Regions from separate parts of the Priestia sp. YIM B13551 genome, predicted to be linked through region 3. Evidence: predicted binding sites of a transcription regulator. Region 3 holds the regulator's gene; each other region holds the start of a gene.
The links. The regulator Rex, encoded in region 3, represses fermentation and respiration genes when NADH is low (regulators of the CRP and FNR family bind a similar motif). The targets are predictions, from matches to a motif close to TTGTGAAATATTTCACAA.
Positions count from the first base shown of each region.

Region 1 (10,339 bases), on a different contig from region 3:
TTAACAGGCAAGCGGTCATGTAAGCTTCCTGCATTAATATGCTCCACTTTTTTAGTAATAGTAAACAAAGGGATTAACGTCTGTTTTAAAACAGAAGAAAAAACAAAAAAAGCAATGGTCATTGCAGTAAGTGAAAGCATTAAAAAGATTATCATTTGTCTGATTAACAGGTCTCTTAGTGATTCTGTTGGAGTATTGATTTGAATAACTCCCTGGATTTCTCCGTCAAAGACAATTGGTTTTAAAACAATGACTTGCTCTTGATGACCATCGATTTTCTTTATGAGGCTCATCGTGTTGTCCGGCTGTTTGATGTTTTTCATTACTTGTTTATATGTAGATGCAGAAAGCTTAGGAAAGTAAGAATGATGTGGATCCTTAGCCAGCCGTAAAAATGTGCTTTTTTGATTGATAAAGGTAATATTAACACCCGGGAAATAAACCATGGGTCTTGATCTTTTTACATTCTGGCTTGTTTCAATATCATGTTTCCAGACATCATCGGGAATCAAGTGAATTTGGTCTTCGATGCTTTTAATTTTATTCGTGTAAATAAATTGCTTCATGAACACGTATTGAAACAAGCCTATCAGTATCAGTAAACTCAAAATAACAAGCAAACTTCTGAATAAGAGCTGAAGGCGAAGAGAGTTCAGATGAAAGAACCGTTTGTGCTTCATGAAATATCAATCCGGTATCCTACACCGCGAAGCGTTCGAATGACGGTTCGGCTATGGTCCTGTAATTTTTCTCTCAGTGATCGAATGTATACTTCTACAATGTTTTCTTCTCCTCCAAAATCATATCCCCACACTCGATCTAAAATGGTGGATTTACTTAGTACGAGACCGTGATTAATAACCAAGAATTTTAAGAGTGCATATTCAGTAGGGGATAAATCAAGTATGTGATTAAGGTATTTAATTTCTTTGCGGCGGTCATCAATTTTAAATGGACCGATTGATACTTCGTCTAATAAGTTGGGAAATTGATTGCGGATTCTAGCTTTAATGCGCGCAAGAAGTTCTTCAAAACTGAAAGGTTTGACCATATAATCATCTGCTCCAATAGTCAGCCCTTTTACCCGATCGTCTACTTGATCTTTTGCTGTTAGCATAATGACAGCTATATCTCCCATTTTCTTCAACAAGCGGCATACTTCAAATCCATCCATTCCTGGAAGCATAACATCTACAATAGCGATATGGGGCTTGAATTCTTTAGCTACATTAATTCCTTCAATTCCGTCTTGGGTAGCTTTAATATCAAATCCTTCATTCGTTAAACCCAAAGATAAAAACTGTAAAATAGTTGGTTCGTCATCTATAAGCAAGACTTTAATTCCTTTTAGTTGTTCCATCATGTTGAAAACTCCTTTGCTCCTCTACTTTCTATTATGCTTTTTTATCTGAAACAGCACTGAATAATAGCTGAAAGCAAGCTGAAAAATAGTAGCTATTCTTATATCTTCAGCTAACTTTAAGCTTCTATTCGTCTTATTCTCAGAAATCTTTTGCATAATGAACGGCGTACTAGATAAAACGCCATAAATTAGACGGAAAGTCTAATGGTGAAAAAGGAGGAAATTCAAGGATGATTAAATGGGCAAAAGTATTGTCTACATCTGCTTTAGGAACTGCAATTGCATTTAGCTCTATTACAACGAGTCACGCTGCAGAAATGAAGACAGCTAAAGCAGAAACAACTGAACATGTGAGTATCTCGCAAGCTCAGGCAAAAGGTATTGCTCTACAAGATTGCAAAGGGACAGTTACGTCTACGGAATTTAAGCAGGAATCAAGTGTGTATGTAATTACAATTGTAACGAATAACCTGGAGCAAAGAATTGTAGAAGTAAGTGCGAGCACTGGAAAAGTAGTAAAGAAGCAAGAAGTGAAGTTATGGACACAAAATCAAGTGAAAGAATCTGTTTCTAAGCAGTATAAAGGCGCTATTCAATCTATTACCTTTAACAAAGAAACGCGTGAATATACGTTAACTGTAGTAGATGGCAAAGTAGAATATACGTTAACTGTAGATGGTCTAACGGGAAAAGTCATTCATGAGAATAAAAAAGAGCTGCAGCTAATGTCAGAGCAAAAAATAAAAGAAGGAGCTGTCAAACAATATAGTGGTTACGTATATAGTCTAGAGTTTAAAGAAGCCACTAGTCAGTATATCGCAGTGATTCTTAAAGATAGCACTCAATATACCGTAACGTTAGATGCTTTCACCGGAAAAGTAGTTAATACTTCTCAGCAAGCAGTGAAGCTATTAACGAGGCAAGATGCAAAAGATCTTGCATTGGCTACATATGTAGGTAAGGTGAGAATGGTAGAATATGATAAAAACGCAGCGATTTTCACAGTAAAAATAATCAAAGATAATACGGAATACACAATCACAATCGATGCGGTTTCGGGTGAAATCACACATGTAAAACAAGATAAACTTCAGCCGTTAACGGAGAACGATGTAAAAGTTCTTGCTTTAAAACATCAAGAAGGAAAAGTAGAGCATATTGAGCTTATAACAGAAAACTCAATAACTGTATACGTATTAACCTTAGTGAGCGGAAGCAAGCAGCAGACGCTTAAGTTCGATGCTTATACGGGACAAGAGTGCTCATAATTTTTTATCTTAAAACATAAAACATACATTTCATTTTTCATTCATATCAAGCAGAGGGTGCTTCAAGGCATCCTCTGCTTTTCTATTTATAACTAGAAACGGGGCTGTTTATCTATGTTAAGATAAATGTAGATTATTGTTGTAAAATGGATAGAACTAGAATGAAATAAATTAAATAGATAGGGTGTACACATGAGAAAAGAAGTACAAGTTATAGCCAAAGAAGCTTTTATTAAAAAAGTGAACAAGGGTTATCCACTCATTGAAAAAGATGCGCTTGTTGATGGTCATAAACTGCAAGAAGAAGGGGTTATTATTAACTTAGTTACTTCCAAGAATCAATTTTTAGCCAAAGGCTATTATGGAAAACAAAACAAAGGCTACGGATGGATTCTTACGAAGAAGAAAAGTGAGCAAATTGACGCGGCGTTTTTTGCTAGAAAAATTCAGCAAGCTATTTCATCTCGTCATGACTTTTATGCGTCTGAAGACACAACTGCTTTTCGCATATTTAATAGTGAAGGTGATGGAATCGGCGGCTTGATTATTGATTATTATGACGGATATTACGTCATGAGTTGGTATAGTGAAGGAATTTATCAATTTAAAGAATACGTCATTGAAGCCTTAAAGTCTGCGCCTAACTTTAAAGGGCTGTACCAGAAAAAACGTTTTAACGTAAAGGGGCAGTATATTGAAGAAGATGATTTTGTAGCAGGGGATAAAGGTGAATTCCCTTTAATTGTAAAAGAAAATGGTATTCGTTTTGCCGTTTACTTAAATGACGGAGCGATGGTGGGAGTCTTTTTAGATCAGCGAGACGTCCGTAAAACAATTCGAGATAAATATGCAAAAGGAAAGACCGTGCTAAATATGTTTTCGTATACAGGCGCATTTTCAGTGGCGGCCGCTCTTGGAGGAGCTGCGAAAACAACAAGTGTCGATTTAGCCAACCGCAGCTTGGCAAAAACAATTGAGCAATTTAGTGTAAATGGAATTGATCACGAAGCACAGGACATTATCGTAGAAGATGTTTTCAAGTATTTTAAATATGCGGTCAAGAAGAACATGACCTTCGATCTTGTGGTGCTAGATCCGCCAAGCTTTGCTAAGTCGAAAAAGCATACGTTTAGCGCGGCAAAAGACTACAAAGATTTATTAAAAGAAGCCATTGCGCTTACAAAGCCAAACGGTGTCATTGTAGCATCTACGAATGCAAGCAATTTTGATATGAAAAAATTCCATTCGTTTATTGAAAAAGCTTTTAATGAAAAAGGGGAACGGTACAAAATGATGGAGCAGTTCGCTCTTCCATCTGATTTTAAAACAATAAAAGAATTTAAGTCAGGTAATTATTTAAAAGTCGTGTTTATTCAAAAAATAAATCGCTAAATGCAAGGCTGCATGATGAACTCATGCAGTTTATTTATTTTTGATAAAATAACGATTACAAGCTATTTGAAGGGGACAAAATGAAGGTAGGAGATAAATATTGTCAATATATATGATAAAATAATAAAGGAATTATGCTCAACACTTCACAATTTTACAATATCATCCTTACGAAACGTATTTTTACAATTATTTTATTTTAAATGGGATAAGTATTGGGTACGAAGTAGAAAGAGCATACTACTATTATTAAAAAACATGAAAGGAGAAAGATTATGGCTGAAACAACAAAAAAGCCTGCCGGCGAAGTGAAATTTATTCCTTTATTAATTTGTCTGGCAATCGGACTTGTTTTATGGTTTATTACACCTCCGTCCGGACTTGATGTGAAGGCTTGGCACTTATTCGCTATTTTTGTGGCTACTATCGTAGGGCTTATCATTAAACCATTGCCATTAGGCAGTGTAGCTATTTTATCTTTAACCATTATTGTATTAACTAATACATTAACACTTGAACAATCGCTCAGCGGTTTTCAAAATACGACGATTTGGTTAATCGTTATTGCATTCTTTATTTCTAGAGGTTTTATTAAGACTGGTCTAGGAACAAGGGTTGCCTATATCTTCGTTCGTTTGTTCGGTAAAAAGACGTTGGGATTATCGTATTCTCTTATCGTAAGTGACTTGCTTTTATCACCTGCAATGCCGTCTAATACAGCACGAGCTGGAGGAATTATTCTTCCAATCATTCGTTCTTTATCCGAAACATATGGATCGAGAACTGGAGACGGTACGGAGCGCAGAGTCGGTGCTTTCTTAATAAAAGTATCGTTTCAAGGAGATATGATCACATCCGCTATGTTTGTAACAGCAATGGCGGCCAATCCTCTTGCTGTTAAAATGACGGAACAAATTACAGGAAAGACTATTTCATGGGTTGGATGGGCAGCGGCTGCAATTGTACCTGGAATTATTAGTTTAATTGTTATTCCGCTTGTTATTTATAAGCTGTATCCGCCAGAATTAAAAGAAACACCGGAAGCATCTGAAATTGCAGTAAAAAAATTAAATGAGATGGGTCCGCTAAAGAAAGAAGAATGGTACATGATTGGCGTATTTTTACTTCTTCTTGTGCTGTGGATTTTTGGCGCTAATTTAAATATTAATGCAACAACAACTGCTTTTATTGGTCTATGTACGCTGCTTTTAACGCAAGTACTAAGCTGGTCGGACATCAAAAAAGAACAGGGAGCATGGGATACATTAGTTTGGTTTGCTGTGTTGGTTATGATGGCAACCTTCTTAAATGATCTAGGCATGATTCCTTGGTTCAGTGATCTGATGAAAGGCACTGTTAGTCATATGTCTTGGATGACGGCGTTGATTGTACTAGCTGTTGCGTATTTTTATTCTCACTACTTTTTTGCGAGTAATACGGCTCACGTCAGCGCTATGTACGCAGCATTTTTATCTGTCATCGTGGCCGCTGGTGCGCCTCCGTTACTGTCAGCATTAATTTTAGCGTTCTTTAGCAATTTATTTGGCTGTTTAACTCACTACGGCAGTGGACCGGCACCGGTGTTCTTCGGTAGTGGATATGTAACGCAGCAAAAATGGTGGTCGCTCGGCTTTTTAATTTCAATTATTCATATTATCATTTGGATTGGAATTGGCGGCTTGTGGTGGAAACTGCTCGGTCTATGGTAAAAAAAACAGTGGCGCAGGCCACTGTTTTTTTTATGCTTCAGCCCAAACGGATACAGAGCCGCCATTTACAGGAAACTGTCCGTAGCCATCTTCTTCAATCACAACTTGATCTTCTCGGTTGTTTGTGAAGTCGATCCACGTTTGTCCACTTCGGTGTTCGCCGACGAACATTCTCTTTTCGCCATCTTCGCCGTTTGACATCACCACAGCGCATCCAGACTTCTCAAATTCCTCTACACCATGCCTTACCCATCCAATGGTATTCGGGTGATCAAAATAATCGTCTTGCTGACCGTATGCTTTGTCATAGCGTACATGCAAGAGAGCGGAAATATCTTTTTCTTTTCCCTCAATAGGGTGCTCTCCGCCTATCCCAAAATAGTCTCCGTAAAACACACAAGGATAGCCGTCTTCACGAAGTAAAATTAGAGCGTAAGCACTTTGTTTGAACCAATCTTCTACCCAAGATTCTAAAGATTCATTTGGCTGAGAGTCATGGTTATCTACAAATGTGACAACATTCAAAGGGTGAGTCTTGACTAATGTATCATCAAAAATCGTGGTTAAATCAAAATCTCTTCCTTGCTGAGAGGCTTCATGCAGTTTATAGTGCAGCGATACGTCAAACAAATCAATTTGATAATCAATCACGTCTAGGAATTCCTGACAGGCTGTTAACTCTGGATTCCAAAACTCTCCCACAAAATAAAATGGCTTTTCTTGAGAAGAGGACAATTCGTGGGCAAACTCTTTAATAAAATCGTGGTTAATATGTTTAATGGCGTCTAATCGATAACCGTCGCACTGCAGGGTGTCTGCTAACCATTTTCCCCATTTGATCATTTCTTCTCGAACTTCAGGGTGATCGTAATCAATATTCGCAAACATTAAATAATCGTAGTTGCCAAACTCTTGATCGACATTTTCGTTCCAGCTTTTGTTTTCCCCGGCAATACGAAAAACGCCTTCTTTTCCATTTTTATCATCGTAATCAGTGCCGTTAAAATGATTAAAGTTCCATTTGAAAGAAGAATATTGATCGCCGCGCCCTTCAAATGTAAACTTTGTCCACCCTTCAATTTCAAAAGGTTCAGAAATTTCTTCTGTTCGGTTCATGGGATCCACTTCAATGACGTGGAACGTTTCTTTTTCATCTGCTGCAGCTTTATGATTCATCACAATATCCACATAGACATTAATTCCGTGATTATGACAGGCATCAATCGCATCATGCAGCTCTTGCTTGGTTCCATACTTTGTACGAACGGTTCCTTTTTGATCAAATTCGCCAAGATCGTATAAGTCGTAAACGCCGTAGCCATTATCCTCTGATGAAACACCTTTTGTAACAGGGGGAATCCACACGGAATCAATTCCTTGTTCTTTTAGTTGAGGAGCGAGCTCTTTGAGGCGTTGCCAATGCTCGCCATCAGCTGGCACATGCCATTCGAAAAATTGCATAATTGTATGATTCCGTTCCAAGTTAAATCATCCTCCTTTTAAATAAAAAGATATAATCGCTCACGGATAGTTCTTTAGAATCAAATGAGGAATTGATTATATTTTTTCTTTTAACGTTCCTGTTATCCCTATTCTTTAAACCTTTTTCAACATATGAAGCTTAAGAAAATCTTAAAATTTTTTCTTCTTTTTTCTTAAAAAATGCAGTTTACAGTAAAACCCATAGACGAAATGACCCATGACATACTTTTGAAAGGAGAGTGAGAAATCAATGGACGAATATGCGATTTTAGTTGTAAACGATGAGCGGTTTGAACGTTTTAAAAGTGGGGATACCTCGAGATAAACCAAAGACTCTAGACTTGGTTTAGCTATTGCTAAGTCAATTATTGATTTGCACGGAGGAGAACTGAATATTGAAATTGACGGAGATTTATTTAAAGTAACGATTACTCTTTAATGTGAGTGAATATAAACAGCATATCTAGTAAAAAAAGAGAAGCAACCTCATTATGCTGGTTGCTTCTCTTTTTTTAGCGTTCGTAATTTTATTCCGCAACCGCAAAGTGTACTGTGCTTTAGTACTTTTATTTCTCTATCACACTGATTACATCTTATTTCTTGTCCAATCATTTCTTCATCCCTTCCTCTTTTTACAAGAATTTAAATAAGTATCCATAAAATATGGATACTTATTTAGTGATAAAATGTTAAACTAATTGATAATAAATGAGAATCTAAAATGAGAAAAATACCTTTATTTTCTCATTTGGAAAACTGATCTCTTTATTTTACTTGCTGCGGAACAGATAATCCTAAACCGTCTGCAACGCGTGTTCCATACTCTGGATCCGCTTTGTAGAAGTGCTGAATTTGACGCAGTTTAATCTCTTCTTTTTCTACAGGCTTCATAGCTTCAACGATGTTTGCAACTAGTCGTGTACGCTCGTCTTCGCTTAGAAGGCGGTATAAGTCACCTGCTTGCGTGTAATGGTCGTTATGATCATATGCAACACTATCGGCAACGCCTGAAACAGGGTATGCCGCTTGTTTGTTTTCATGAGATTCTGTCGGACCACCAAAGCTGTTTGGCTCGTAGTAAACAGAACGGCCGCCGTTATCGTCAAAGCGCATTTGACCATCACGCTGATAGTTATTTACTTCATTGCGCGGACGGTTAATCGGTAGCGCTTGATGGTTAGCACCCACGCGGTAGCGATGTGCATCGCTGTATGCGAATAGTCGACCTTGCAGCATTTTATCAGGTGATACGTCAATTCCTGGTACAAGCGTTCCAGGTGAGAATGTAGCTTGCTCCACTTCGGCAAAATAATTTTCTGGATTGCGGTCCAAGACCATGCGACCTACTTCAATTAACGGGTAGTCTTTTTGTGACCAAACCTTTGTTACGTCAAACGGATCAAAGCGATACGTATCAGCGTCTTCTAATGGCATAATCTGAACGTACAGCTTCCATGAAGGGAAATCGCCTTTTTCAATGGCATTAAATAAATCTTCAGTATGATAATCTGGATTTTCACCAGCTAGCTTTGCAGCTACGTCTGGAGACAGATTTTTTACGCCTTGCTCTGTTTTAAAGTGATATTTTACCCAAACGCCATCTCCTTCGGCATTAACCCATTTAAATGTGTGGCTGCCAAATCCATGCATATGGCGTAAAGTTGCCGGGATACCGCGGTCAGACATTAAAATAGAAACTTGATGCAAAGATTCAGGAGATAAAGACCAGAAATCCCAAACGGCCGTCGGGTTTTTTAAATGTGTGCGTGGATCGCGTTTTTGTGTATGAATAAAGTCAGGAAATTTAATCGCATCTCGGATGAAAAATACAGGTGTATTATTTCCGACTAAGTCGTAGTTTCCTTCTTCTGTATAAAATTTAACAGCAAACCCGCGAGGGTCGCGAACGGTATCTGCTGAGCCATTTTCACCAGCTACTGTTGAAAAGCGAACAAATAGAGGCGTTCGTTTTCCTACTTCAGAAAGGAAAGCTGCTTTTGTATAGGCTGAAACATCATTTGTCACTTCAAAATAGCCGTGGGCACCGGCGCCTTTTGCGTGTACGACGCGTTCGGGAACACGCTCTCGGTTAAAATGGGCTAATTTCTCTAAAAGGTGAACATCTTGAATTAAAGTAGGTCCGCGTGAACCAGCGGTCATTGAATTTTGATTATCTCCAACCGGAGCTCCCCAACTAGTCGTTAGGTTATTCTTGTTTGTTGTCATCTTAGAACCACCTCTTATTTGAATTTTATTATGTTAGAAATAATAATAACATTTTTAAATAAAAAATCAATACTAAATTATAATTATTATAATTTAAAGTGTTGATTTTGAGATGTAGCCAATGGGGTATATAGCATGTGAAGTGTACGAACTATTTTAAAAATTTTCTGTATAGTATATTTAGTTTAATAATAAAAATGCCTGGTGTGCAATTATTTTGACCGGCTATTACCATATCAAAAACACGCTTGCTTATATAAGCAAGCGTGTTCGTTTTATATATTTTGTGTTAAGTTTGCTTTCGCTGCCAGCTCAGCCTGAGGCGTGCGCCAAAGCTGTGTCCATTTTTGAATCGCGGCTATCATAATAATGAGACCGAGTATAAGCATGATGATTGAAAGAGTCGCATTTAATATGCTGTAACCTGCCGCAGCTTCATTTAAATACACATTCTTAACCATCCAATAACCCGCGTAGTTAACCGTCACGTAAAGGTAGGCTAATGGAATAAGGCAAGTAAGCATATAGGAACGTTTATCTGCAATTCTAAGAATGACGGTTGCTCCAATAATTAAACCAATAGAGGCCATTAACTGATTCGATACGCCGAACAGCGCCCAAACGGAGCCAATATCTCCTGAGAACAATAAGTACCCCCACATAAAACAGGCTAGGGCGCTTGCAAAAATGGACCCGGGAAGCCAGTCTACTCGCTTCAAGGGCTTATAAAATTCACCGAAAAAGTCTTGAATTAAATAGCGGGAAACGCGTGTGCCAGCGTCGATAGCAGTTAAAATAAACACTGCTTCAAACATAATGACGAACTGGAAAAAATAAGAAGACAGGTGGCTGAACCAAGGAATTTCCGTGAAGATATACGTCATGCCTACAGCCAGTGT
Region 1 covers NZ_JBHZOX010000005.1:314,925-325,263, reverse strand. Annotated here, with positions in the region: gene ACFX4N_RS23290 (sensor histidine kinase) at 1-566, opposite strand, end outside; gene ACFX4N_RS23285 (response regulator transcription factor) at 677-1,360, opposite strand; gene ACFX4N_RS23280 (PepSY domain-containing protein) at 1,594-2,631, shown strand; gene ACFX4N_RS23275 (class I SAM-dependent rRNA methyltransferase) at 2,824-4,023, shown strand; gene ACFX4N_RS23270 (anion permease) at 4,299-5,732, shown strand; gene ACFX4N_RS23265 (alpha-amylase) at 5,763-7,214, opposite strand; partial or broken gene ACFX4N_RS23260 (ATP-binding protein) at 7,495-7,653, shown strand; gene katA (catalase KatA) at 7,980-9,440, opposite strand; gene cstA (carbon starvation protein CstA) at 9,716-10,339, opposite strand, start outside.
Region 1: a site for Rex is predicted at 4,158-4,175, ahead of ACFX4N_RS23270 (anion permease). Genes of this name have one in related genera too.

Region 2 (10,339 bases), on a different contig from region 3:
TCTTGAATTTTTTCCATATATGGAACAAACGATTTTGCATTTTGTTCCGCTCTATTCAGCTTTGCAGCTGAAACCATTTCCATTGCTTTCGTAATCTGGCTCGTTTTTTTCGTCGATGTGATTCGAGTTTGTATATCACGTAATGATGCCAAAGGTTTCACCACCTTGTTTTAGAAGATCACGTGGTATGAAAGGTGAACAAATGTTCACCTTCACCTTATTGAAAGATTGTCTTAACATACCATGCTGACAATATATTATTCAGATGCAATAAATGTTTTCTTGAATTCTTCAAGTGCTGATTCGAATACGCCAGCTTCAGGAAGGCCACCAGTTGTACGGATTGATTCAAGTACTTCTTTACGGTTTGATTCTAACCATGTTAAGTACTCGTCTTCAAAGCGTGTAATATCTGATACTGGAACATCATCTAAGAAGCCTTTTGTTAATGCGTAAAGCACAGCTACTTGTTTTTCTACGCGAAGCGGTTTGTGTAAACCTTGTTTTAAGATTTCAACTGTACGCGCTCCTCGATTTAATTTTGCTTGAGTCGCTTGGTCAAGATCAGAACCGAACTGAGCAAATGATTCAAGCTCACGATACGATGCAAGGTCTAGACGCAGTGTACCTGCTACCTTTTTCATCGCTTTAATTTGTGCAGATCCACCTACACGTGATACAGAAAGACCAGCATTAATCGCAGGACGTACACCTGAGAAGAATAGATCTGACTGTAAGAAAATTTGTCCGTCTGTAATCGAAATTACGTTCGTTGGGATATAAGCAGATACGTCTCCTGCTTGCGTTTCAATAAATGGAAGAGCTGTTAATGAACCTCCACCTTTTGCGTCCGATAACTTTGCCGCACGCTCTAATAAACGAGAGTGCAGGTAGAATACATCCCCTGGATACGCTTCACGACCTGGAGGACGGCGTAATAGTAATGAAAGTTCACGATAAGCTGATGCTTGTTTTGTTAAGTCATCGTAAATAACAAGTACGTGCTTACCGTTATACATAAACTCTTCACCCATTGTTACTCCAGCGTATGGTGCTAAGAATAATAGTGGAGCTGGTTGTGAAGCTGATGCTGTTACAACGATTGTGTAATCTAGAGCACCGTGTTTACGTAATGTCTCTACTACGTTACGAACTGTTGATTCTTTTTGGCCAATCGCTACATAGATACATACCATATCTTGATCTTTTTGGTTTAAGATTGTATCGATTGCTACCGATGTTTTACCCGTTTGACGGTCACCGATAATTAACTCACGCTGTCCACGACCGATCGGCACAAGTGCGTCAATCGCCTTGATACCTGTTTGAAGCGGCTCATGTACTGATTTACGATCCATAACGCCAGGTGCAGCACCTTCAATTGGACGTGTTTTTGTTGTTTCTACTGGGCCTAAGCCGTCTACTGGCTGACCTAATGAGTTAACAACACGACCGATTAACTGCTCCCCTACTGGAACTTCCATGATGCGTCCTGTACGGCGAACTTCGTCACCTTCACGAATTTCCGTGTATGGTCCTAAAATAATGATACCTACATTGTTTTCTTCTAAGTTTTGTGCCATTCCCATGACACCATTTGAAAATTCAACCAGTTCTCCAGCCATGACATTGTCGAGGCCATGAGCACGTGCGATACCGTCCCCAACTTGGATAACAGTACCTACATCACTCACTTTAATCTCAGACTGATAGTTTTCAATTTGCTGCTTGATCAGCGCACTAATTTCTTCAGCTTTGATGCTCATGAATTTCACCCCTATCTACGATCTGTGTGCAAGAAGTCCTCGGTGGATCGTTTCTAATTTGCTGCTAATGCTGCCATCATAGATACGATTACCAATGCGAAGCTTCACGCCGCCGATTAGGCTTTTATCTACTATATTTGAAATATTTAACGTATGTTTTCCAACTTTAGAAGCAAATGATTGCGAGATTGCTCTTTTCTCATCTGCACTTAAAGGTTTGACAGAATAAACAGTTGCATCTGCCACGCCACGTACTTCGTTCGCTAGGAAACGATACTCTTTTACCATTTCGCTAACAATTTGAATGCGGTGACGCTCTAATAATAGAAGAACCGTATGTTGAACAGTTGGTGAAAGTTCAGCAAATGCCTCACTTACAAACTGTTTTTTTCGCTCAATTGTAATTTTTGGATGAGTTAATACATCCATTAATTCAGGTGTTTTAGCAAACACCTCTTCAACGATTTGTAGCTGGTCTTGCATTTCATCGATCATCTGTTTTTCTGTTGCTAATTGAAAAAGAGCTAGTGCATAGCGTTTGGCTACAGCTGGTTGACTCATCGTACATCCCCTACTTCTTGGATATATTCATGAATTAACTTCTCTTGATCTTGTTCAGAAAGTTCTTTTTCAATAACTTTCGACGCAATTAAAACAGATAATGAAGCAACTTGCTCACGTAACGCAGCAACTGCTTGATCTTTTTGCTGTTCGATTTCTTGTTTTGCTGCAGCTTTTAGACGCTCAGACTCTTCGCGTGCTGCCGCAATGATTTCTTCTTTTTTATCTTCTGCAGACTTTCTAGCGTTTTCCATCATTACTTGCACTTCTTGACGAGATTGCTTTAAGATTTCACGCTGCTCTTCAACAAGCTTCTTCGCTTCCTCATTTTGCTTTTCTGCTTCATCAATCTCACCGGCAATATGCTCTTCACGTTTTTTCATGATTCCCATTACAGGACCAAACGCGAATTTTTGAAGTAAAGCAAGTAGGATAAGGAACATCACTAATTGGAAAAGAATATCTCCACCATTAATGCCTGCTGCTCCTAACACAAACATGTTCGACACGGCCATGTTCACTCCCTTCAGAGACTCCACATATATAATTTACTTATTAAAGACATAAAGTAATGGCGAAGGTTCTTTTGAATGATCTTCGCCACATGTAACACATTATTATTTACCTTGTACCATGAATGCAATAACTACGGCGATAATTGGAAGCGCCTCAACTAAGGCAACCCCAACGAACATCATTGAAGTTAATGTACCACGTGCTTCTGGTTGGCGAGCTGTGCCTTCAATCGTCTTAGAAACGATAAGACCGTTACCAATACCAGCACCTAGTGCCGCTAAACCAATCGCAATTGCAGATGCTATTAAACCCATTTTATAAAGTCCTCCCTTAATATATATGATTTTGTTTAACTAAGTTTTGTTTTGTCCAAATTGGGTATTACTTGAACAAAGCTTTATAAATTAATGGTCGCTACTCACTTTGTGAGATAAATAAACCATCGTTAACATTGTGAAAATGAAGGCCTGAATTGCGCCTACAAAAATACTGAATCCTTGCCATAAAAGCATTGGAATAGCAGCTCCAATTGTACCTAAGAAGCCTGTTGTTGCTAAACCAGCTAGCAAGCTTAACAAAATTTCCCCAGCATAAATATTACCGTAAAGACGAAGGCCAAGCGTTAACGTATTGGCAAACTCCTCGATAATCTTAAGCGGGAATAAAAATGCCATTGGCTTGAAGTAATCTTTCGTGTATGCAGAGAAACCTCGCATTTTAATACCATAATAATGTGATAGTACAACTACCATAACGGCTAACGTCAGCGTAATTGCTGGATCAGCGGTTGGCGATTTCCACCATAAGTTATGGTCAATCACGATGGCAAATGGAAGACCCAACATATTTGACACAAAAATGTACATAAGTAAAGTTACACCTAGCGTCAAAAAGCGGCCACCTGTTTTCCAATCCATATTGCTATTAACGAGTCCTTTAACAAAATCTAAGACCCATTCAATAAAGTTTTGTGCACCGCTTGGCTTCATAGCAAGAGTACGAGTACATAAAACGGCAATTAAGAATACAATAACAGAAGCTACGGTAACCATAAGCAAGTTACTTTGACTAAAAGTAAGGCCTAGAAACTCTATAGTTGGTGATTCATGACCCAACTGTGTTCACCTCTCTTTCTATCTTCTACGCATATTTTGAACAACTAAATCTATGATAATGACAACGTAATACGTCATTAATCCCACAACTACACTAATAATATGAAAGGTTTTTGGATAAGAGATGGTAATCACAACTGCGAGAGCAGCTGTTGCAAATCTTACAACAGTCCCAATTGAACGGGGCTTTTTCCCCTCATCCAACGCCTGTCCAAACTGCTCAAACTTTCTTACTAAGTTCCACAAATTATACAAACTCAGGGCGGTTCCTAAAATTAAACCTGCAAAAACAGCCTTATAACTTGTAAATCCCCAGCCGAGAACGTATAATGCTAACAAATACAATATGTATGAACGAAGTCTTGGAAAAACGTGCTGCAAATCCTGCATGAATTATTAATCTCCTGAAAAAAAATGGTGGACTGTCCGCAGCATCATAAAAACACCTGCTGCTAGCCCTAAAAGAAGGCCTAAAATCAAAAATAGTGGTTCGGTGTCAAGCCATTGATCAGCCCATCTTCCAGAGAATAAGCCAATTAAGACTGAACCTGCTAACTGTGATAGAATGATTGACACTAATGCCATCGCTTGCAAAGGATGACGGTTGCGATCTTTCATAAGCTCATACCCCTTTTGCAAAATTTTCTTTTTTCCGAATTCTCTATCGTTTTTATAGCTCAATATATGATAGAAAGGCAAAAAAAATTGCTAAAAAAGGTAAAAACAGCTAATAAAATACGCAGAAATATTAACGGTTTTCACAGGTTGAAAACCTTATCATTTATATTCCCTGTAAGCATACAATAGCGTATATTTAATGTCAATGTGTTTAAGCTAAAAACTTCACAATCTCTTCTTATTGTTCACATTTCTGCCACACATAAAACCTCTTCAAATGAAAACATTTAAAGAGGTTCATTCAATCGTTATTGTACTTTGTACAACCTGCTCTTGTCTATGCTTTTTCACAAATGCAAATATTTGGTACGACCCCGGTACAAGCGATTCATCAATCGTTATTTTTCGTTTTCTCATGCCTCTTTCTACATCAACGTCAACATCTAAATACGATACAAACTGTAAAGACTGCTTATCAAAAAGAGCCACGCCTAACTGATCTGCTCCTTCAGGCAAAAACAGTTCATAGCTATACGTATTTTTCTCTTTTTCCGCTGCTACTTGCAATCCCATGACACGAGGATAATCTGGAATGCTAACCATGTACATATAAGGAAGCAAAAATGTTTCACGTGAATCATTTATTTCCAAATATCCGTCATATATACCTTTATTTTTAAAACGGGGCTGCACCGATAAAGTGACAGCTATTTCTTTTGTCTGATGGGGCTGCACCGTGACGGGTAATGGAACATCCCAGTTCACTCCTTCATCCCTTTTTGGAACGTTTAAGCGATACGTTTTTGCTTTATCAGACTGGTTATCAATTTTAAATGATAAGACTTTCTTTGATGGGCGCGTAAAAATACCGAAAGATAAAGAAGATGGATAAAATAAAGAGTCTGCTGTGACAGCTTTTGCTATTTGAATTCTCCCGGCTCCTTGTTCATATACGCGATACGTTTGGCCATTTAGCTGCTGCATTACTTTACTTGTGTTCATCAATGAAGCTTTGACTTGTTCAGGAGACCAGTTCGGGTGAGCTTGTAAAATAAGAGCGCACGCTCCAGCTACATGGGGCGCAGCCATACTTGTTCCATGCATGCGTTCATATCCCCCAGGAACTGTACTATTAATGAAGTAACCAGGTGCGACGACGTCCGGCTTGATTCCCCAAGTAGTCGTTACAGGTCCTCTTGAACTGAAAGATGTGAGCAAGTCTTGCACCACTTGCTTGCCAGTGCGTAAGTATGGCTGTTGAGACTGAATGTGTTGATTAATGGTATCACCGCTTTTTTTACTTACCCATATCACTGGAATATTTACTGACTCTTGTAGTTTACCGATTATGCTTTTTTCAGTCGGGCTATATAAAAGAACCGCTTTTGCTCCAGCCTGTTCAGCTTGTTTAATCTTTTTTTCAACCGCATTTCCTTCTGCTTTTAGCAAAATGACGTTACCCAACGCATGCTTTTGCTCTTTGGAATATTCTTCATTTATTACACGCAGCGTTTGATTAAACGTCCATGGACGAGACCCTTCTACTGGCGCCATCATAATTTTTTCTTTGTTAAATCCAATTGTTAGAAATTGAACTGTTGTCGGGGAAACAGAAGCGCCAACGGAAATAGCTTTTCCCGCTGTACCTGGAGAGCCCACGGTCCATAAACCTGGACCTGAATTGCCGCTAGATGTGACCGTTACAATTCCTTTTTCAACAGCCCGATCTAATGCTAAGCTTGTTGGTAAATCAGGACCATTCACATCATTTCCCAATGATAAATTAATAATATCTACATCATCTTGAATTGCTTTTTCGATAGCTAGAATAACACTTTCAGACGTTCCAGCTCCTCCAGGTCCAAGAGCCCGGTATGCGTAGATCTCTGCTTCAGGTGCTACACCTTTAATATTTCCATTTGCTGCAATAATACCAGCTACATGAGTGCCATGCAGAGTAGGCTCTCCTTGCTCCCGAGTGGTTTCCATCGGCTCATAATCTTTATCTATTACATCATACCCTCCTCTGTAGGTTTGTTTTAAATCGGGATGAGAATAATCAACACCCGTATCGATGACGCCTACTTTGATCCCTTTTCCTGTTAAGCGCTGATTATAAGTATCAAATAAGCCTCTTACCTGTTCTGAGCCAATGAAGGTTACGCTATTTTCTTCTGCAACCTGGTAGTTTTTAATAGAATGTGAACTAATAATAGAAGGATTATGAGATAGGTTTTCCAAATCCGAGATGGAGCCGTTTAACGAAAGTCCTGTAAACACCGTATGAAATTCGCTCTTAATCTTTATATTAGGATAATTTTTTTGTAGCTGACTTTTAAATTTGGCGAATTTTTCTTTTTTAATCATGACAATTATTGATTTTTCTTGATGATGCATTTCTTGTTTTATAGAAGGAAATGTGGGATTGAGCGACATTTGCCCTCCCCCGCTTCCCAATATAAAGCTAATCATTAACCATTTAATCCACATAAAAAAAACACCTCTCACACTATCGTGTCTCAAAGAGACACTTTTCATGTGAAAGGTGTTTAGAAATCTTACGAAAGCGGATTAAAAGCTTCCGGTCTGTTTTCACGACGGTTGAAATAGTAGCTAATAGCATCACAAATGCGTTTAGAAGCTAAGCCGTCTCCGTAAGGATTCGATGCTTGTGACATTTGCTTATATACGTCTTCATCTATTAACAGCTCTTTTGCTAGCGCATAAATCGTTTCTTCTTCCGTTCCTGCTAGTTTGAGCGTTCCTGCTTCAATTCCTTCCGGTCGCTCTGTTGTATCACGAAGTACCAATACAGGTACGCCTAATGAAGGAGCTTCTTCTTGAACACCGCCCGAATCTGTCAAAATAATATGAGCGCGCTCAGCGAAGTTATGGAAGTCAATTACATCTAACGGTTCAATTAAGTGAATGCGTGGGTCATTTCCTAAGATATCGTTTGCTGTTTCTCTAACTACCGGATTCAAATGAACAGGATACACAACTTGCACATCTTCATGTTCATCCACAATACGTTTAACAGCACGGAACATGTTTTTCATTGGTTCGCCTAAATTTTCGCGGCGATGCGCCGTTAATAAAATAAGACGATCATCTCCCAATTTCGTTAACACTTCATGCTCATATGTCTCTTTTACTGTCGTTTTTAACGCATCGATAGCTGTGTTTCCAGTCACAAAGATTCGCTCTTCTTTTTTATTCTCTGCTTGCAAATTAGCTGCAGACTTATCTGTCGGAGCAAAGTGTAAATCAGCGAGAACGCCTGTAAGCTGACGGTTCATTTCTTCCGGATATGGAGAATATTTATTCCATGTGCGCAAACCTGCTTCAACATGTCCCACCTGAATTTGATTATAAAAAGCTGCTAGTCCGGCAATAAACGTCGTAGTTGTATCGCCGTGTACAAGTACGATGTCCGGCTTTACTTTTTTCATTACGTCGTCCAAACCTTCTAATCCTCTGGTCGTTACGTCCATAAGAGTTTGGCGATCTTTCATAATGTTAAGGTCATAGTCAGGCTGAATGTCAAAAATGCTCAATACTTGGTCTAACATTTCACGGTGCTGAGCCGTTACTGTAACAATCGCTTCGAACTCCTCCGGCCGCTTTTTAAGCTCTAGCACTAGAGGGGCCATTTTAATTGCTTCTGGTCTTGTCCCGAATATCGTCATTACTTTAATTGGCTGCTTCATGTTCATCACCCGAATCTACAAATTATTTTGTACCGAATAAACGATCCCCTGCATCACCTAAACCTGGAACAATATATCCATGGTCATTTAACTTTTCATCTAATGCTGCAATGTAAATATCTACGTCAGGGTGTGCTTCTTTTACGATTTCCACACCTTCAGGAGCAGCAATTAAACACATAAATTTAATGTTTTTGGCGCCTCTTTTTTTAAGAGAGTTGATTGCTTCTACAGCTGACCCTCCTGTTGCAAGCATAGGATCTACTACAATAAAGTCACGCTCTTCTACATCATTAGGCAGCTTTACATAATATTCAACAGGCTGTAATGTTTCTGGATCACGATATAAGCCAACGTGTCCAACTTTAGCAGCTGGCATTAGTTTTAAAAATCCATCTACCATGCCGATACCAGCACGAAGAATTGGAACGATACCAAGCTTTTTCCCTGCAATAACTTTTGACTTTGTTTTGCAAACCGGTGTTTCAATTTCAACGTCTTCTAGCGGTAAATCACGTGTCGCTTCAAAAGCCATTAAGCTTGCCACTTCATCAACTAATTCACGAAACTCTTTCGTTCCCGTTTTTACATCGCGTATGTAAGTTAATTTGTGTTGAATAAGCGGGTGATCAAATACGTATACTTTGCCCATTGATATCTCTCCTTATATATAAAGATGTACACATTAAAATACCATTCAACGAATTGAATGGTACGTACTAGTAAAAACATATCTCTTGCTAATTAAATTTATACATTGCATTCATTTTACAGAAAAAAGTTTTTGAGTTCAAGCATTATTCAAAAAATGATTGAATTGCTACCACTTTCTCCATAAAAAAACAGGCACAAAGGCCTGTCTCTCTTAAAGTGATTTATACATTTCAAACTTGCTTGTTAAAGCTTCAACGCGTGTTTTAGCTTCAGCTAGCTTTTCTTCATCTTCAATATTTTTAAGCGTTAATCCGATGATAGAAGCAATTTCATCCATCTCTTCTAAGCCAAATCCGCGAGTTGTAACCGCAGCTGTACCAATACGGATACCGCTTGTTACAAATGGGCTTTGCTCATCGTAAGGAATTGTATTTTTGTTTGTTGTAATACCTACATCATCAAGTGCTTTTTCAGCTACTTTACCTGTCAAATTCATTGAACTTACGTCGATTAACACAAGGTGATTGTCTGTTCCTTCAGATACAAGAGCAAATCCTTCTTTCTTTAATCCTTCTGCTAAACGATTAGCATTGTCGATGATATTTTGAGCATAGTGCTTAAATTCATCTTGTAATGCTTCACCAAATGCTACTGCTTTTGCAGCGATAACGTGCATCAATGGACCACCTTGAATACCAGGGAAGATTGACTTATCAATCTTTTTCGCAAATTCTTCTTTACATAAAATCATACCGCCGCGTGGTCCGCGTAGTGTTTTATGTGTTGTAGTTGTAACGAAATGAGCATGTGGCACAGGATTTTGATGAAGTCCTGCAGCTACTAGACCAGCAATATGAGCCATGTCTACCATTAAATAAGCGCCTACTTCATCAGCGATTTCACGGAAACGCTTGAAGTCGATTGCGCGTGGATATGCGCTTGCACCAGCCACAATTAATTTTGGCTTATGTGTACGAGCTTTTTCTAATACATCATCGTAGTTAATACGATGTGTTTCACGATCTACGCCATATTCGATGAAATTGTACTGAACACCACTAAAGTTAACAGGACTTCCGTGCGTTAAGTGACCGCCGTGCGATAAATTCATACCCAGTACTGTGTCTCCAGCCTCTAAAACAGTGAAGTATACAGCCATGTTTGCTTGTGCACCTGAGTGAGGTTGAACATTCACGTGCTCTGCTCCGAAAATTTCTTTTGCACGATCACGAGCTAAGTCTTCTACTACGTCTACGTGTTCACAACCGCCGTAGTAACGTTTAGCTGGATAGCCTTCAGCATATTTATTTGTTAAAACTGAACCTTGTGCTTCCATTACCGCTGTTGTTACAAAGTTTTCTGAAGCAATTAGCTCAATCTTAGTACGTTGTCTTTGTAA
Region 2 covers NZ_JBHZOX010000005.1:219,632-229,970, forward strand. Annotated here, with positions in the region: gene ACFX4N_RS22795 (F0F1 ATP synthase subunit gamma) at 1-152, opposite strand, end outside; gene atpA (F0F1 ATP synthase subunit alpha) at 258-1,766, opposite strand; gene ACFX4N_RS22805 (F0F1 ATP synthase subunit delta) at 1,782-2,327, opposite strand; gene ACFX4N_RS22810 (F0F1 ATP synthase subunit B) at 2,324-2,842, opposite strand; gene atpE (F0F1 ATP synthase subunit C) at 2,945-3,157, opposite strand; gene atpB (F0F1 ATP synthase subunit A) at 3,248-3,958, opposite strand; gene ACFX4N_RS22825 (ATP synthase subunit I) at 3,977-4,348, opposite strand; gene ACFX4N_RS22830 (AtpZ/AtpI family protein) at 4,355-4,576, opposite strand; gene ACFX4N_RS22835 (S8 family serine peptidase) at 4,874-7,066, opposite strand; gene wecB (non-hydrolyzing UDP-N-acetylglucosamine 2-epimerase) at 7,135-8,286, opposite strand; gene upp (uracil phosphoribosyltransferase) at 8,309-8,938, opposite strand; gene ACFX4N_RS22850 (serine hydroxymethyltransferase) at 9,152-10,339, opposite strand, start outside.
Region 2: a site for Rex is predicted at 4,790-4,807, ahead of ACFX4N_RS22830 (AtpZ/AtpI family protein). Genes of this name have one in related genera too.

Region 3 (10,339 bases):
GAGCAGCAGCAAGTGTACGATTTGCTCAAGGAAAACGTTCAGATATGTCATTAAACGCAAACCCCGGTTTGGACTTGGAAGAGTAAGAGACGAATGAGATTCATTTCTCATTCGTCTTTTTTGTGGATAAAAATGATTTATCAACAATATTCAATAAATTTAGAATTAACTGTGGATAATTATGTGGAAAAGTCCGTGCACTCAGTACACGGACCTGTTATCAACAAGTTTTAATTATGAAAATCAGACAGATATCCACTATTTATTCACAGAGTGGATAAAGCTTGTTCTAAAGCGCATGAACAAGTAAATAGGATGAATAAATACGAAAAAATACAGGCTATTCTTCTAGAAGAAGCTGTAATTCTTCCCACTCTTCCATTAATGTGGATAACTGTGAAGAAATTTTTTCATTTTCACCGTTTAATCTTGATACTTCTTCGTGGTTTTGATAAATTTCAGGATCACAAAGAAGTTCTTCATTCTCCGCTTGTGCGGCTTCTAATTTGTTTACTTCAGTTTCAATTTCTTCAATGCGGCGCGTTCGCTGCCTCATCAATTTCTTTTGTTCTTTATCTTGTTTATAGGACTGTTTATCTACTTTTACAGTACGTTCTTCGTTTGTTTTTATATTTTCTAATTCTTTGATTTCCTCTATTTCTGCTTTCTTTTCTACATAATAGTCATAATCTCCAAGAAATTCTTCTACCCCTTCAGGAGATAGCTCTGCTATTTTGTTTGCAATACGGTTAATAAAATAACGGTCATGTGAAACAAATAACAGAGTTCCTGGGTAATCGATTAACGCATTCTCGAGTACTTGTTTGCTATCTAAATCAAGATGGTTAGTAGGTTCATCTAAAATTAAGAAATTAGCTTTTTGAAGCATAAGCTTCGCAAGAGCCAAACGTGCTTTTTCACCACCGCTAAGCGTGGAAACGATTTTCAGTACATCATCACCTGAAAACAGAAAATTTCCAAGCGCTGTACGAATTTCTTTTTCAGGTTTGGATGGGTAGTCATCCCAAAGCTCATTTAAAACGGTCTTATTAGACGTTAAATTAGCTTGCTCTTGGTCGTAATAACCAACCATTACGTTTGAGCCAAAAGAAATGGTTCCAGTCTTGAAGCTTAGTTTATCCACAATACCTTTTAATAACGTAGATTTCCCAACTCCATTAGGGCCAACCAACGCAAGGCTTTCACCTTTTTTAATCCGAAGGTTTGCCTGCTGAACAATATATTTGTGTTCATCATATCCAATAGACACGTTTTCGAGATTTAAGACTTCATTTCCGCTTTGACGCTCAATTTCAAACGAAAAACTAGCTGATTTTTCGCCTTCGTTAGGTCGATTTATTAACTCCATTCGATCGAGCTGTTTACGTCTGCTTTGCGCACGTTTTGTAGTCGATGCGCGGGCGATGTTTCGCTGAATAAAATCATTCAGTTTTGCGACTTCATCTTGCTGCTTTTCGTACTGACGCAACTCTTTTTCATATCGCTCTGCTTTTTGTACAAGGTATTTAGAGTAGTTGCCCGTGTACTTCACCGTTGTTTTTTGTGTGACTTCATACACTTGATTTACGACTTTATCAAGGAAGTAACGATCGTGTGAAACAATTAAAATAGCTCCTTCATACCCTTGCAGAAACTGTTCCAGCCATGCTAAAGTTTCAATATCTAAGTGGTTGGTAGGCTCATCGAGAATAAGCAAGTCCGGCTTTGTTAAAAGCAGTTTTGCAAGAGCCAAGCGTGTTTTTTGTCCACCGCTCAAGGAGGAAATAGGGGTGCTATAGTCAAAGTTTGAAAAACGGAAACCGTGAAGAATAGATCGTGTATCCGCTTCATATTGATAGCCGCCTAAATCTTTGAACGTTACTTGAAGTTGATCGTACTCTTTGGTTAGTTTTTCGTATTGAACTGAATCATTAAAAATGTCTGGATCGCCCATCTTCGTTTCAAGCGTACGTAATTCTTTTTCCATCTTCTTTAACGGAGCAAAGACAGTCATCATTTCTTCCCATATGGAGAGTGTTGACTCAAGAACTGTATCTTGTCCCATATAATCAATGGAAACACCTTTAGGTTTAATAATTTCTCCGTTGTCATAAGAAAGCTGCTCAGCAATAATTTTTAATAAAGTTGATTTACCAGCACCGTTTCGTCCCACTAGGGCAATGCGGTCTTTTGATTGTACTTCTAACTTTATATTCGATAAAATGGGTTCTGCCCCATAGTATTTTGTAATACCGTTCAATTGTAGAATAATCATTTTTTCACCTCTAGTAGTATATCCATAGTGTATTTTAACATATTTTCAACTACAAGTTCTTCCTACAAGCGTTTGTAATTTGTACAGGGACAAGGACAAATGATGAAGCGAATGTTTTGATTCATGAAATAAAATGATTTTACGTGCACATTTTATACAGGATACTATGTTAAAATAAGAGATAAGTGCATCTCTGAACTTATATATGATGGATGTAGAAAATCCATCATGACTAACAAACGAATCCTTTGAAGGGCTAATTGCTTCGTTCTAGCTAACGACTTTAAGTAGTGCTGGATAGACAAAAGCCGTCGGGGTGTGAAGCGGAGTATATATAAAACAAGAGAAAAGAGAGAGAATTGGAAGCGCTACCTCAAAGCGGTTGATGCTTTGTGAAAGGTAATGCAATATGACTTGAAAATGTTAGTAATGACATACATGAACTGAGGGGGTACAACGTGAACACTGAACAATTAAAAATACCACAAGCAACGGCTAAACGATTGCCGCTTTATTATCGTTTTTTAAAAAACTTGCATGCTTCTGGTAAACAGCGTGTTTCGTCAGCAGAGTTAAGTGAGGCAGTGAAAGTTGATTCTGCTACTATTCGTCGGGACTTTTCTTACTTTGGAGCATTAGGGAAAAAGGGATACGGCTACAATGTGAATTATTTACTTACATTTTTCCGTAAAACGTTAGACCAAGATGAAGTAACGAAAGTAGCACTGATTGGCGTGGGGAATCTGGGAACGGCCTTTTTAAATTATAATTTTATTAAAAATAATAACACCAAAATTGAGTGCGCTTTTGATGTGATAGAAGATAAAGTCGGTACAAAAGTAGGTGACGTGCCGGTTTATCACCTTGACCAATTGGAAGATTATATGAGTGATGATATCTCAGTGGCGATTTTAACCGTTCCTGCCACTGTTGCTCAGCAAATTACCGATCGTTTAGTGAACTGCGGAATTAAAGGGATTCTAAACTTCACTCCTGCACGCTTAAACGTACCGGATGAGATTCGACTACATCATATTGATCTTGCTGTAGAATTACAGTCGCTTGTCTATTTTTTGAAAAATTATCCTGTTGAATAAGGTGGACTGTGTTACGATTTCCTTAAGTCTAAATTAATAAGGAGAGTGGGAATATGGGGATTGGAGCAGGCAGTTGGATTATTATTGCGATTGTAGCACTGCTTATTTTTGGACCGAAACGGTTACCGGAGCTAGGAAGGTCAGTCGGGCAAACGCTTAGAGAGTTTAAGCATGCCGCTAGCGGTGCATCAGAAGATCGTGAAAAAGATAAACAGCGTCAAGTAGATGACAAAGAGTAAAAGGGTGATCATAGTATGACTGAACAAGAAATGTCAATATATGATCATATAGGAGAGCTGCGAAAACGCATTTTAATTGTTTTATTTTTCTTTGTCATTGCCACAATTGGCGGCTTTTTTATAGCGGATAAGGTTATTGTCTATTTACAGCATGCTGATGAGGCAAAAAATTTAACGATGAATGCATTTAGGCTAACAGATCCAGTTAAGATTTATATGCAGTTTGCTGTTATTATCGGCTGTGTACTTGCAGCTCCTGTTGCACTGTATCAACTTTGGGCATTTATTAGTCCTGGTTTATATGAAAAAGAGCGTAAGGTAACGCTTGGATATATTCCTGTTTCCATTTTTCTCTTTATCGGCGGTGTCTCTTTTTCTTATTTTGTGTTGTTTCCATTTGTCGTCGATTTTATGACGCGCGTTTCTGATGAGCTGAATGTAAACCAAGTGATTGGCATTAATGAATACTTTTCTTTTTTAATGCAGCTCACACTGCCTTTTGGCCTGTTGTTTCAGCTTCCTGTCGTCGTCATGTTTTTGACGCGATTAGGAATTATAACGCCTATGTTTTTATCTCAAATTCGAAAGTATGCCTATTTCGTACTGCTAGTTATTGCCGCACTTATTACACCGCCGGAATTGCTCTCGCACATGATGGTGACAGTGCCGCTCTTAATTTTGTATGAAATCAGCATCATTATTTCCCGCATTTCGTATCGCAAAGTGTTAAAGGCAAGGGCAGAGCAAGAAAGAGAAGATGTTAGTATGTAAAAAAACCACTGAAACAGTGGTTTTTTTTATTTAGATGAATCATCTTGATTTTTATATTGCTGCTGCAACTTTTTAATTTTATAGTGCAAGATAAAAATGCGAACCGCAAATCTGAAATCGAATGCGGCTACGAGTGCAAATAAGATCGTAGGGAAGTTCCACACGGTTTCCTGAGCATTTTGAATGGCCAGGTAGGTGAATAAAATCCCCATAATAATATAAATAAACCCTCGTGTTAAAGGGATATTCTTCATAAAAACATGCCTCCAAAAATAAACTGCATTTGTTCTGCTTGCTTTTGCATTTCTATAATTTTATCTGCAAAAATAGTTTGAGATAAAATAACGATTGTATTCATCAACACGTGAGCAATAATGGGTACAATAATTAGTTTTGTTCTTGCATAAAGGAATGCAAATACAAATCCCATGGCTGTATACACGAGCAAATGTTTAAAATCCCAGTGTACGGCAGCGAAAATAAGGGAACTAATAAATGCAGAGATAAAAAAATTATATCGTTTGTGAAGAGAGCCGAAAATAATCTTTCGAAAAATAATCTCTTCTAGAATTGGTCCAATAACAGACGTAACGACAATGAGGAACGGCGTTGCTTTAACAAGATTAACAATATTTTGTGTGTTTTCAGATACTTGGGTAATGCCAAGAGCGTGCTCAATCATACCTGCTACAGCTTGACCAGCCATAGCCAAGAACACCCCAAGGACTGACCAGACAACAGTTACCGTTGTTCCCGCATGTTCTATACGCATGGACATGTCACGGCGCAGCAGCAGTAAGACAATAAGTAAACCAAGGATAAAGCTAATGATGGTCCAATAAGTCAAAAGCATGACATTCGCTGTTCGAACTGGATATTGATCAAACATTCCTGTTAATTTTAACAGCGGTATACCAACAACTCCTGAAAACTGCATAAGGATGTAGGTGAGGATAACATACCAATAACGTTTTTCCAATCTTCTATACTCCTTTAAAAGGTTTTTATGTATATATGTCGAAGAAGTACTGTGAAGTTAGTAATTTCTTCTTGCTCGTATTGTAACATACATATTATTGAACAGAGAAAAGAATGCTTTATTTCTCAAAATCGTCGAAATCTAAGACTATTATATGTAGTTGTCGTAAATTTTAAATTTTTTTTGTTTAATACTTGCAAAAAAAACCCACTTTGTTTTAATATAATAATTGTGTTAGCACTCGTTGAGGTTGAGTGCTAATAAAAATGCAAACATATTATTTGAGGAGGTTGTTTCACTTGTTAAAGCCATTAGGTGATCGCGTAGTGATTGAACTTGTAAAATCTGAGGAAAAAACAGCAAGCGGTATCGTGTTACCGGACAGTGCAAAAGAAAAACCACAAGAGGGTAAAATTGTGGCTGTTGGTACAGGCCGAGTATTAGAAAGCGGTGAGCGTGTAGCTTTAGAAGTAGCTGCAGGCGATCGTATCATCTTCTCAAAATATGCAGGTACTGAAGTGAAATATGAAGGTACTGAATACTTAATTTTACGCGAAAGCGATATTTTAGCTGTAATCGGCTAATTTTAACCACAAACTTATCATACGTAAAAAATAGATTATTAAGAACATCTTGAGGAGGTCAAAGAACATGGCAAAAGACATTAAATTTAGCGAAGAAGCACGTCGCGCAATGCTACGTGGTGTAGATACATTAGCAAATGCGGTAAAAGTAACGCTTGGACCAAAAGGTCGTAACGTTGTATTAGAAAAGAAATTCGGTTCACCGCTTATTACAAATGACGGTGTAACAATTGCAAAAGAAATCGAATTAGAAGACGCATTTGAAAATATGGGTGCTAAATTAGTAGCTGAAGTTGCTAGCAAAACAAACGACGTTGCTGGTGACGGTACAACTACTGCAACAGTTTTAGCGCAAGCAATGATCAGAGAAGGCCTTAAAAACGTAACGGCTGGTGCTAACCCAATGGGTATCCGTAAAGGTATGGAAAAAGCAGTAGCTGTAGCGGTTGAAGAACTAAAAGCAATCTCTAAACCAATTCAAGGTAAAGATTCAATTGCTCAAGTAGCGGCTATCTCAGCGGCTGACGAAGAAGTAGGTCAACTAATCGCTGAAGCAATGGAGCGCGTTGGTAACGACGGCGTTATCACACTTGAAGAGTCAAAAGGTTTCACAACTGAATTAGAAGTGGTAGAAGGTATGCAGTTTGACCGTGGATATGCATCTCCTTACATGGTAACTGATTCAGATAAAATGGAAGCTGTATTAAATGACCCGTACATCTTAATTACAGACAAAAAAATTGGTAACATTCAAGAAATCTTACCGGTATTAGAGCAAGTTGTTCAACAAGGCAAGCCTCTATTAATCATCGCTGAAGACGTAGAAGGCGAAGCTTTAGCAACATTAGTTGTGAACAAACTTCGCGGTACATTTACAGCTGTAGCTGTTAAAGCTCCTGGTTTCGGTGATCGTCGTAAAGCAATGCTACAAGACGTTGCGATCTTAACAGGCGGAGAAGTAATCACTGAAGAGCTTGGTCTTGACCTGAAAACAGCAAGCATCGACCAATTAGGTCGCGCTTCTAAAATTGTTGTAACAAAAGAAAATACAACAGTTGTAAACGGTGCAGGAAACGCAGAAGATATCCTAGCACGCGTAAACCAAATCAAAGCTCAGCTTGAAGAAACAACTTCAGAGTTTGACCGCGAAAAATTACAAGAGCGCTTAGCAAAACTTGCTGGTGGCGTAGCTGTAATTAAAGTTGGTGCGGCAACTGAAACTGAGTTAAAAGAACGTAAATTACGTATTGAAGATGCATTAAACTCTACGCGCGCTGCGGTTGAAGAAGGTATCGTAGCTGGTGGTGGTACTGCATTAGTAAATATCTATAATAAAGTAGCAAGCATCGAAGCTGACGGTGACACTGCTACAGGTATCAACATCGTATTACGTGCGATTGAAGAGCCTGTACGTCAAATCGCTCACAACGCTGGTTTAGAAGGATCCGTAATCGTTGAGCGTCTAAAAGGCGAAGCAGTTGGAACTGGATTTAACGCTGCAACTGGCGAGTGGGTAAATATGCTAGACACTGGTATCGTTGACCCAACAAAAGTAACGCGTTCAGCTCTTCAAAATGCTTCTTCTGTAGCAGCTATGTTCTTAACAACTGAAGCAGTTGTTGCTGACAAGCCAGAAGAAAACGCAGCTCCTGCAATGCCTGACATGGGCGGCATGGGTGGAATGGGCGGCATGATGTAATCACTGCCCTCTCTGAAAAAGCGATCAAGTACTCACTTGGTCGCTTTTTTGCGTGCATTAATATTTTCAGATTTTTTTAAAATTTGTTAAGATAGTACTATGTTTAGTGAAAAACATACTAAACTCAAGGCTTAACTGAGTTTTAAGGGGGAGCTTCGTTGATTCAGCTCGATCATATTAATAGTAAATTAAATCAAGTATTAGAAAACATCGATCAAATTGTAATTGGAAAGCGTCATGTATCTACGTTGAGTTTAGTTGCTTTGCTTGCAAAGGGGCATATTTTGCTTGAAGATGTGCCGGGTGTGGGGAAAACGATGCTCGTGAAGGCACTGGCCAAATCGATTGATGCCGAGTTTAAACGAATTCAATTCACGCCTGATTTGCTGCCGTCCGATGTAACAGGTGTTTCTATCTACAGTCCGAAAGACATGGAATTTCATTTTCGTCCAGGTCCTATCATGAGCCACATTGTACTAGCTGATGAGATTAACAGGACTTCTCCTAAAACCCAATCGGCGCTTTTAGAAGCAATGGCTGAGCATCATGTAACAACCGATGGTATCACCCGGGAAATTCCAGCACCTTTTTTTGTGATGGCTACTCAAAATCCTGTTGATTTTGATGGGACCTATCATTTGCCGGAAGCGCAGCTGGATCGTTTTTTATTCAAATTAAGCATGGGGTATCCTACGCAAGAAGAGGAGCTTCAAATTTTAAATGGCGTATCCACCCAGATCAATCTTGAAGATGTCAAACCCGTCATGAGCATTCCAGAATTAGTACAGGCTCAAAAAGCTGTAAGCAGTATTTATGTAGACGATGCGATCAAGCACTATATCATTGAAATCATTCGTAAAACGCGCTCTCATCCACATGTTTCGTTAGGTATTAGTCCTCGTGGAACGGTTTCATTTATGAAGGCCGTTCAAGCATATGCTTTAGTGAAGGGAAGAGATTACTGTCTTCCTGATGATGTTCAAGAGCTTGCTTCGTATGTGTGTGCACATCGATTAACGCTAAGACCTGATACCCAGTACAGCGGCTTAACAGCGAGTGATGTGATGAAGCAAATTATGGCTGATACGAAAGTACCTGTTAAAAGGTAAGAGGGTACTTTATGAAACAGTATATAAAAGTGATATGGAATAAATGTAGAGACTGGTTCGTTTTATTTTGCATCTTTGCTGCTACGTTTTCTTACGCCATGTTTCAAGGGGGATTTGTCAGCTGGTTTTTATTTTATAGCTTCTTACCTTTTGGGTTATATGCGGTAGCCGTTTTGCTTTATCCGTTAAAGAAATGGAATGTTACTCGTGATGTGAAGCTACAGCCTCGATTCGCTGGAGATCATCTTTCGTATGACATTCACATTACACGCTCCTCGGCTTTTCCTGTTTATATGGCAGCAGTGAAAGAGGAGAGTAACTTTTTAGATCAAGAAGAAAGAACAATTTATCCGCTTTTTCAACGAAACGCCGTTATTCCGTATAAAAGATCGTTTGTAGAAAGAGGAGAATATGAATTTTTTACGATTTCGATTGAACTGAGTGATTTATTAGGAATTGTAAAAAAGAAGGCATATTATCCGCTGCAGCAGCGATTTATCGTTTATCCTCAGATTCATGAGATAGATATTCCGTTTCTTTTAGCAGGAATAGAAGAAGGGAAAAATGAAGTTTCGACGGGGAATCAATCTACTACGTTAGTGACAGGCATTAGAGAATATCAGCCGGGTGACCGATTAGGGTCTATTGATTGGAAGGCGACGGCTCGTAAAGCTACGCTGATTTCTAAAGAGTTCGGTCATTATCATGAACGGAGTATGATTATCATTGCAGATGTTATAAGCTCTCTATACTTTGAAGAACGAATGAGCTTTCTGGCATCCATGCTCATTCACGAAGAAACCAAGCGTAAAAAAGTCGATTTTCTTTTAGCTGGAGATGCAATTTTTTCACCAAAAACCTCTGAACAAAGTGAGTCTGATAACCTGTTGTATCACTTAGCACGTGCCCAGCCTGTTAACAATCGAGCATTCGAAACAGAATTTAAGAGTATTGCCATTCAAAAACAGCATTCTTTTATGGTCATTGTCAGTCAAGTTACAGGGACTCTTATTGGGCAGGTTCAATCTAAGCTGAGTCTCCATGCTAAGGCATCAATAATTGTCGTTAAAGATGAAGGAGCAGGGCTTAGTGACGAAGAGACGGTTATTGTAAATGGAATACAATCTTCTGCTTTAACGATTGAAGTCGTTAATATTCCTCTTCCTCTATCATCTAAAGGAAGTGAGGGCGGAAATAAGTGAATAAATCAGCTTTGTATGTAAAAAACATCTTATTGTACGCGGGAGCATTCTTTTTATTAGTGGAATGGCTTCTTCCTTTAAATGAAGTGACGGATACCAATCAAATTCAGTACTTTATCTTGTTTGTTGCTTACTGTTTTTTGTGTTTAACGTTTCGCTTGCCGTTTATCGTGATGACGTTAGGGAGTATATTGTTTATTTTGTTTTCGCTTCACAATCTTTATTTTCAAGGAGCCTTCTTTTCTTCAGACTGGCTTCCGAGACTGTTGGGAATTCTTCAGTCAGATGCACAAAGTATCATGGAGTGGAATATAGCGAATTTATCATTTGAAATGAGGAGCACTTTATTTTTTGTGCTGCTTTGGATTATGGCTTATTTAATTC
Region 3 covers NZ_JBHZOX010000023.1:5,630-15,968, reverse strand. Annotated here, with positions in the region: gene tsaD (tRNA (adenosine(37)-N6)-threonylcarbamoyltransferase complex transferase subunit TsaD) at 1-86, shown strand, start outside; gene ACFX4N_RS30510 (ABC-F family ATP-binding cassette domain-containing protein) at 341-2,275, opposite strand; gene ACFX4N_RS30505 (redox-sensing transcriptional repressor Rex) at 2,734-3,372, shown strand; gene tatA (twin-arginine translocase TatA/TatE family subunit) at 3,426-3,611, shown strand; gene tatC (twin-arginine translocase subunit TatC) at 3,627-4,382, shown strand; gene ACFX4N_RS30490 (YdiK family protein) at 4,409-4,636, opposite strand; gene ACFX4N_RS30485 (CPBP family intramembrane glutamic endopeptidase) at 4,633-5,361, opposite strand; gene groES (co-chaperone GroES) at 5,661-5,945, shown strand; gene groL (chaperonin GroEL) at 6,013-7,644, shown strand; gene ACFX4N_RS30470 (AAA family ATPase) at 7,803-8,753, shown strand; gene ACFX4N_RS30465 (DUF58 domain-containing protein) at 8,765-9,955, shown strand; gene ACFX4N_RS30460 (transglutaminase TgpA family protein) at 9,952-10,339, shown strand, end outside.